2 regions of the Paenibacillus paludis genome follow, and region 1 is predicted to be linked to the other one. Evidence: predicted binding sites of a transcription regulator. Region 1 holds the regulator's gene; the other holds the start of a gene.
The links. The regulator Rex, encoded in region 1, represses fermentation and respiration genes when NADH is low (regulators of the CRP and FNR family bind a similar motif). The targets are predictions, from matches to a motif close to TTGTGAAATATTTCACAA.
Positions count from the first base shown of each region.

Region 2: a site for Rex is predicted at 1,310-1,327, ahead of qoxA (cytochrome aa3 quinol oxidase subunit II). Genes of this name have one in related genera too.

Region 1 is NZ_JBGJZP010000036.1:34,213-37,647, forward strand. Features, by position in the region: gene ACAN56_RS34605 (cell wall elongation regulator TseB-like domain-containing protein) at 1-288, opposite strand, end outside; gene ACAN56_RS34610 (amidohydrolase) at 350-1,651, opposite strand; gene ACAN56_RS34615 (redox-sensing transcriptional repressor Rex) at 1,638-2,330, opposite strand; gene dinG (ATP-dependent DNA helicase DinG) at 2,420-3,435, opposite strand, start outside.
Region 2 is NZ_JBGJZP010000007.1:176,452-179,886, reverse strand. Features, by position in the region: gene ACAN56_RS15795 (polysaccharide deacetylase family protein) at 1-1,067, opposite strand, end outside; gene qoxA (cytochrome aa3 quinol oxidase subunit II) at 1,573-2,589, shown strand; gene qoxB (cytochrome aa3 quinol oxidase subunit I) at 2,633-3,435, shown strand, end outside.

The DNA of each region.
Region 1 (3,435 bases):
ATCACCGCCGGCCGGCTTGCCGTCCACGGTGAACCGTACCCACACCATCAGATCCGTACCGGCTTTATTTTTCCCCGTCAGCACCCAGTACACCGAATTTTCGTCCCATACCGATTTCTGCGCCTTGGATATCTCAGTAAGTCCCGCCCGGGTCTTGGCAACTTCTTTGGCCGCGCTGCGTTCATTCCATTGGTCCTTCATGATATAGGCATAAAATTGGCTTAGACCGAACAAAATGAGCAGAAACAGAGCGATCCCCAGCAGAAGCCATTTTTTCCTTTTCCTCAAAATGCAGCTTCCTTTCCTTAATATATGAAACGTCATAAAGCCAACTGCGGCGGCAGTCGAATTAACGCTTCAGCAGCCCTTCAAAAGTTTCTTGCGCCTTGCGGCGGATTTCTTCCTCGTCCAGTGTCAGGCACTGACCATGCTTCACAACCTGCTTGCCGTTCACCCAGACATGCTCGACATCCTTGGCGCTGGCCGAATACACGGCGTGGGAGAGCAAGTCGCTATGCGGCAGTAGATGAGGCTGGTCAATATCAATTGCAATAAAATCAGCCTTCATCCCCGCTGCAAGGCGGCCCACCTGGTTCAGGAAGATTGATTCCGCCCCGTATTGCGTGGCCATCAGCAGCGCTTCCGGTGCCGGAACTGCGGTAGGATCACCGCTGACTCCCTTATGGATCAATGCTGCAAGCCGCATTTCCTCGAACATATCGAGATTATTGTTGCTTGCCGCCCCGTCCGTACCGAGCGAAACTTTGACTCCGGCTCTCAGCAGCTCAGGCACCCGTGCAACCCCGCTGGCAAGCTTCAGGTTACTTCCCGGGTTATGGGACACACCCACCTTGTGGCGGGCGAGGATTTCGATCTCCTCATCGTTCAGGTGGACACCATGGGCGATTAAGGACGGGCGGGTGAACATCCCCAGCTTCTCCAGGTGCGCTACAGGACGCAGGCCGTAATCAGCGGCATTCTGCTCCACTTCACGCAGCGTTTCCGACATATGCGTATGCATCGGCAGGTCCAGGTCATGTGCCGCCTGCACAAACCGCATGAAAAAGTCCGGAGGACAAGTATACGGGGCATGCGGTGAAATCATGGTTGTAATTCTGCCGTCAGCCTTGCCGTGCCAGTTGCGGGCGAAAGCAACAGCTTCCGCAAGCTTCTGATTCTGCACTTCTTCAGGACATAGACCAATAACACCGCGCATCAGCACCGCACGGATGCCGGAGTGTTCGACCACCTCGGCCACCCGGTCCATATGATCATACATATCCAAAAAGGTGGTTGTGCCGCCTTTCAGCATCTCCAGAACGGATAAGGAAGTGCCCCAGTAGACATCATCTCCGGTAAACTTCTCCTCCATCGGCCACATTTTCTCCTGCAGCCAGGCTTGAAGAACCATATCATCCCCATAGCCGCGCAGCAGCGACATCGCAGCATGGCCATGGGTATTGACCAGACCCGGCATGAACAGCAGCCGGCTGCCGTCGAGCGTCACTGTGCCTTCTTCAATAACGGGCTTCTCTTCCCCTATGTATGTGATCAAATCATTTTCTATAGTCATATAACCGCTCAGGACCGGCTTCTCGCTTCCGGGAACCAGAAAACGTCCGTTTGCAATTATCATCTTATTGCTGCTCATCTGTAATTCCTTCCTTTCCATCATGTAAATAATACGCCAGACTTTGCAGGTCAGTCGTAAAGTCGGCAGCATGAATACGGATGGTTGCAGGTGTCTTCAGAATGACCGGTGCAAAATTCAGGATCGCCTCGATGCCCGATTCTACCAGAATATCAGCCACATTCTGTGCTTCGCTGTCCGGTACAGTGATGATCCCGATCCGGATTCCCTGATCACGGATGGTCTGACCCAGCTCCTCCATCGGCTGAACCGTAAGAGAGTTGATCTTTTGTCCAATCTTGGGAGCATAAGAATCAAATACAGCGGTGATTTTCATGGTATCCTTCAGATAAGCATTGTAATTGGACAAGGCATGACCGAGGTTACCGGCACCCACCAGGGCCACGTTGATTTGTTGATCCAGCTTCAGAATATGACGGATCTTTTCGATGAGATAAGACACGTCATATCCAATGCCTTTTCTGCCGAAATCACCAAAATAGGCCAGATCCTTACGAATCTGTGCCGGATTAAGGTCCAGCTTCTGCCCGAGTTCCTGAGAAGAAACGGTTGAGATTTCACGCTTTTGGAGATCGTTCAGGAAACGCAGGTACACTGGGAGTCTGCGTACGACGGCCTCCGATATTTTATCCGATTTCATGTTTTCTCCTCCTAATTTAGAATTGCACTGACGCGATATCGTATGACAACCACGTGCAGTGCCCGCTCTGCGAACGGGACACAGCCTATGGTACAAAGAGATGGAAAAAATTTATAAACGATGACAGATTAGGAAACGCCGCCCTCTTCAAGCCATTCCGCAATCCGCGGAACCATCTGATCGGTAAGCATGTGCTCCATCTTCGGACCAGGGAGTGAATACAGGAAGTACTTCCCGTAATAAGCTTCGATGACCCTGGTATCATATACTATAACAATTCCCCGGTCCTGCGCTGTGCGAACCAATCGTCCAAAACCCTGTTTGAACCGGATCACTGCTTGTGGAACAGACATTTTCATAAAAGGATTCTTCTTCTGGGCCTGCAGAAGCTCCGCCTTTGCCTCGGCAAGCGGATGATTCGGCGGCTGAAACGGCAGCCTTACAATCGCAAGACAGGTCAGCGCCTCGCCAGGGATGTCGACTCCTTCCCAGAAACTGCTTGTTCCAAGCAATACCGATGCAGAGCTGTCCTGAAAACGCCGGATCAGCTTGCTGCGGCTGCCTCCTTCCACACCCTGGCCCAGAACCGTAATGTCCTGGGAAGCCAAGGCCTCTTTCAGCGGATCGTAAACCTGGCGCAGCATTTTGTAGGAGGTGAACAGCACCAGCATCCGCCCCTTGGTCGCCGCCGCCGCTTCAGCCAGCGAATGCACCAGCTTGTCTACAAAACGCGCATCGCCTACGCTGCCCTTAACACTGGGGAAATCGCGCGGGATGACAAGCAGAGCCTGTTCACGGTACTTGAACGGTGAAGGCAGCAGCGCTGTCATGAGACGCCCTTGCTCAGAGGCTTCAGAAAGACCAAGGTTGTCAATCATGAACTGAAAGGACTTGTCGACCGATAACGTGGCCGAGGTCAGCACTATGCTCTTCTTCTTGTCGAAGAACAGATCCTTGAGCTGACTGCTTACATCGACAGGCACGGCGTAGAGCTGAAGCGACTTGCCCCGGTAGTTGCCGCTCCCTTCCATCCAGTACACGATATTATCGTCACTGAGACCCATAAAGAAGCGGATTTGTTCCCGGATGGATGCCAAATCCTTGAACAAGCCTCCGATATCGGTCACCAGGCTGTCCGAAGACG
Region 2 (3,435 bases), on a different contig from region 1:
CCTTCCTTCTTCAGTGTTTTGAGTACGTCCGGCAGCACTTTCAGTGTAGCTTTCTGGTCATGCATCAGGATAACAGGATTGCTGTTGGACTTTTGCAGTTTATGGACCTGTTCCATAACCGTATTATAGATCCTGGCGCTGTTCTCCTTGTATTTCCAGTCGTTTGAGTCCACATTCCAATCCCACAGATGGAAACCCTGGCTCAGCACTCTGTCCCTGAAGGATTTGGTGAAATAAGGTTTACTTCCGTACGGCGGACGGATCAGTGTTGTGCTGGAGCCGGTGATCTTCTTCAGCACTGCATTATCAGCTGACATTTCGGCAAGTGCTGCACCCGGAGAAGCATAAAACTTCTCTTTGCGGTGAGTCATGCCGTGGAGTGCGAGTCCGTGGCTTTCCTCTTCAATTCGTTTCACTGCCGACGGATACCGGTTCATATTGGGTCCAAGCATAAAAAAGGTCGCCTTTACCTCATTTTTGCCCAGAATATCCAGCAGTTGCGAAGTCGTTGCCGACGGTCCGTCGTCAAAGGTAAGATACACTATCCTCCCTTGCTTGCCCGGGGTTGTCTCCGGAGCCGGCTTTGCGCTGACAATCGGCTTTAATTCGCTCTTGAATTGGCTTACGAACGCCGCATCATCCAAAGCCGCCGATGTATCCCGCACTCTTAGTAAATATTTATCCGGCTCAAAGGTTATCATATACCCAAGATAAGTACTTATCCGCAGTGGAACCATCAGCGATCCATTCTGCACAAAGGTACTTATTGGAACAATGGTATCATTCTGGAGTTTGGCGCCTCCGTCATTTTTGAGCAGTAAAAGGGATTTGCCGCCTCCGGCGATCTGAACCCCGTCCTGAAGCATGGAAATGTTCCACTTCAGCTTCTGCGCCAAAGCGCGTACTGGAACATAATAGTTACCTTTTACAGAAACAGCTTCTATTTCCGTCAGTGTGTCGTTCACACCAAGACGTAATGAGGCATTCGTTCCGGCTGCGATTGCCGTGTTCTGTAGAATACCGAAACATAAGAATAAAGACATGAATAACAGCATTGTTTTTTTCATTCGCACAAGCAGTAATCTCCTATCTATGTATATTTATCTATACTTTATCACACATAGATAGATTTGAATTTGAGAGATTGTAACCGCCCAAAGAATATCTTGTTACTTTTTCACAGTGACAAAAGACATATTCTTAATATTTATCAAAAAATCGCAATAATCGTCGAAAGCTGTCGCGGCCGCAAAAAGCGGTTAAAATCAGGCTTTATTGCTAAAATTAATTGTGACGAAATTAGTAACATTTGTGAAAAAGTGAACAAAATTTGAACAACCTTAAAATTACCTTAAACCGCACCACTACAGTGATCTTTGTCATACCTTACGACATTTGTAACAATTCGATCACACATATTTAACTTGTTCGCCATTATTAAGGTCTTATGTGTCTTTATTGTTAAAATATGTATTTTGCATTATGGGTAAGTAGTTCTTACTATAGATACAGGTTAATATTTATTGGCTAATGAACGGCAATGAAAAGAAGTATTGAAGGAAGGAGTTCTATATGAAAAAAAAGGGTCCGTTATACGCTTTGTTCCTCAGCCTAATCCTTCTTCTGCCGGGATGCAGTTCGCTCACCGTTCTGAATCCGAAGGGTCCGGCCGCACGCACTTTATCTGACACCATCATCCTGTCCATTCTGGTGATGATCGGGGTCCTGGCAGTTGTCTACATCTTATATATATTCGTACTGGTGAAATACCGGGCGAAGAAAAGCAACGAAGGTTACATTCCAGAACATGAGGAGGGCAACAAGGTTCTCGAAGCCATCTGGATTATTATCCCGATTATCATCGTAACCTTTTTGTCAGTAGTGACTGTAAAATCAACCCATGCGGTTGAGAATGTCGCGGAGGAATACAAGGACCAGAAGCCTTTGGTTATTTACGCCTCTTCTTCCAACTGGAAATGGCATTTCAGCTATCCTGAGGAGGGAATTGAAACCGTAAACTACGTCAATTTCCCGATTCACCGTGCGGTAGAGTTCAGATTGTACTCTTTCGGCACCATCACCAGCTTCTGGATTCCACAGCTTGCCGGACAGAAGTATGCGATGAGCGACATGCTTACAAAACTTAATCTCTCCGCCGACACCGCAGGTTCATTTATCGGCAAGAACTCGAACTTTAGCGGTAAAGGCTTCGCCCACATGGAATTCGAGGCGCTTGTGATGAGCGACAAGGAATATGCCGAATGGGTCAAAGAGGTTAAGGATACCGCGCCTAAGCTTACGGAGGATGAATTCAAAGGCCTGCTGGCTGCCGAACATCTTGGACGCAAAACCTATTCCTCCACCCATTTGGAGTTCAGCCCGCCGCCGGGAGACCATAGCGAGCATATGAGCGGCGATGGTACGGAAATGGATATAGATAACGGAAATATGGATCATCAGGATAACAAGGACATCCACCCTTCTCCTGAACCATCCAGCCAGACCGAATTTGACAGCGAGCCCAACCCTGAGGTGAATGAGCCGCTTCCAAGCTCACCTGTAGAAGAACACACACACGAGGGCCACTAACTCGTTCACAGTTTAATGTAACAACCTGAAAGGAGCTACCCTAATGGATTTAGACAAATTTAAGGTTCACGGCGAACCCCTGATATACGGAGCAATGATCAGTATCGCTCTTGCGACCATCGGGATTCTCGTTGGGCTTACCTATTTCAAGAAATGGGGATACCTCTGGCGCGAATGGCTTACAACTGTAGACCATAAGAAGATCGGGGTTATGTATATCCTGGCCGCACTGCTTATGCTGTTCCGCGGCGGTGTTGACGCCATGATGATGCGTCTGCAAACGGCAGCGCCGGAAATGAAATTCCTCGATGCCCAGCATTATAACGAGGTCTTTACCACCCATGGTCTGATCATGATTCTGTTCATGGCCATGCCGTTTATCATCGGTTTAATGAACGTGATTATCCCACTGCAGATCGGCGCACGAGATGTGGCCTTTCCGCGGCTGAACGCGGTCAGCTTCTGGCTCTTCTTCATGGGAGCTATGCTGCTTAACATTTCGTTCGTAATCGGCGGCTCGCCGGATGCCGGATGGTCGGCTTACTTCCCGCTAGCGAGTCTGGAATTCAGCCCTACGGTCGGTAATAACTATTACTCCCTGGCGCTGCAGATTTCCGGTATCGGGACACTGATCACAGGCGTTAACTTCATCGTGACGATTCTTAAAATGCGTGCACCAGGCATGACGCTGATGAAGATGCCAATGTTCACCTGGTCCGTACTGATTACGAACATTATTATCGTATTTGCCTTCCCTGTGCTGACTGTGGCACTTGCCCTGATGATGTTCGACCGGCTGTTTGGCTCTCAATTCTTCACGATGGCTAACGGCGGGATGGATATGCT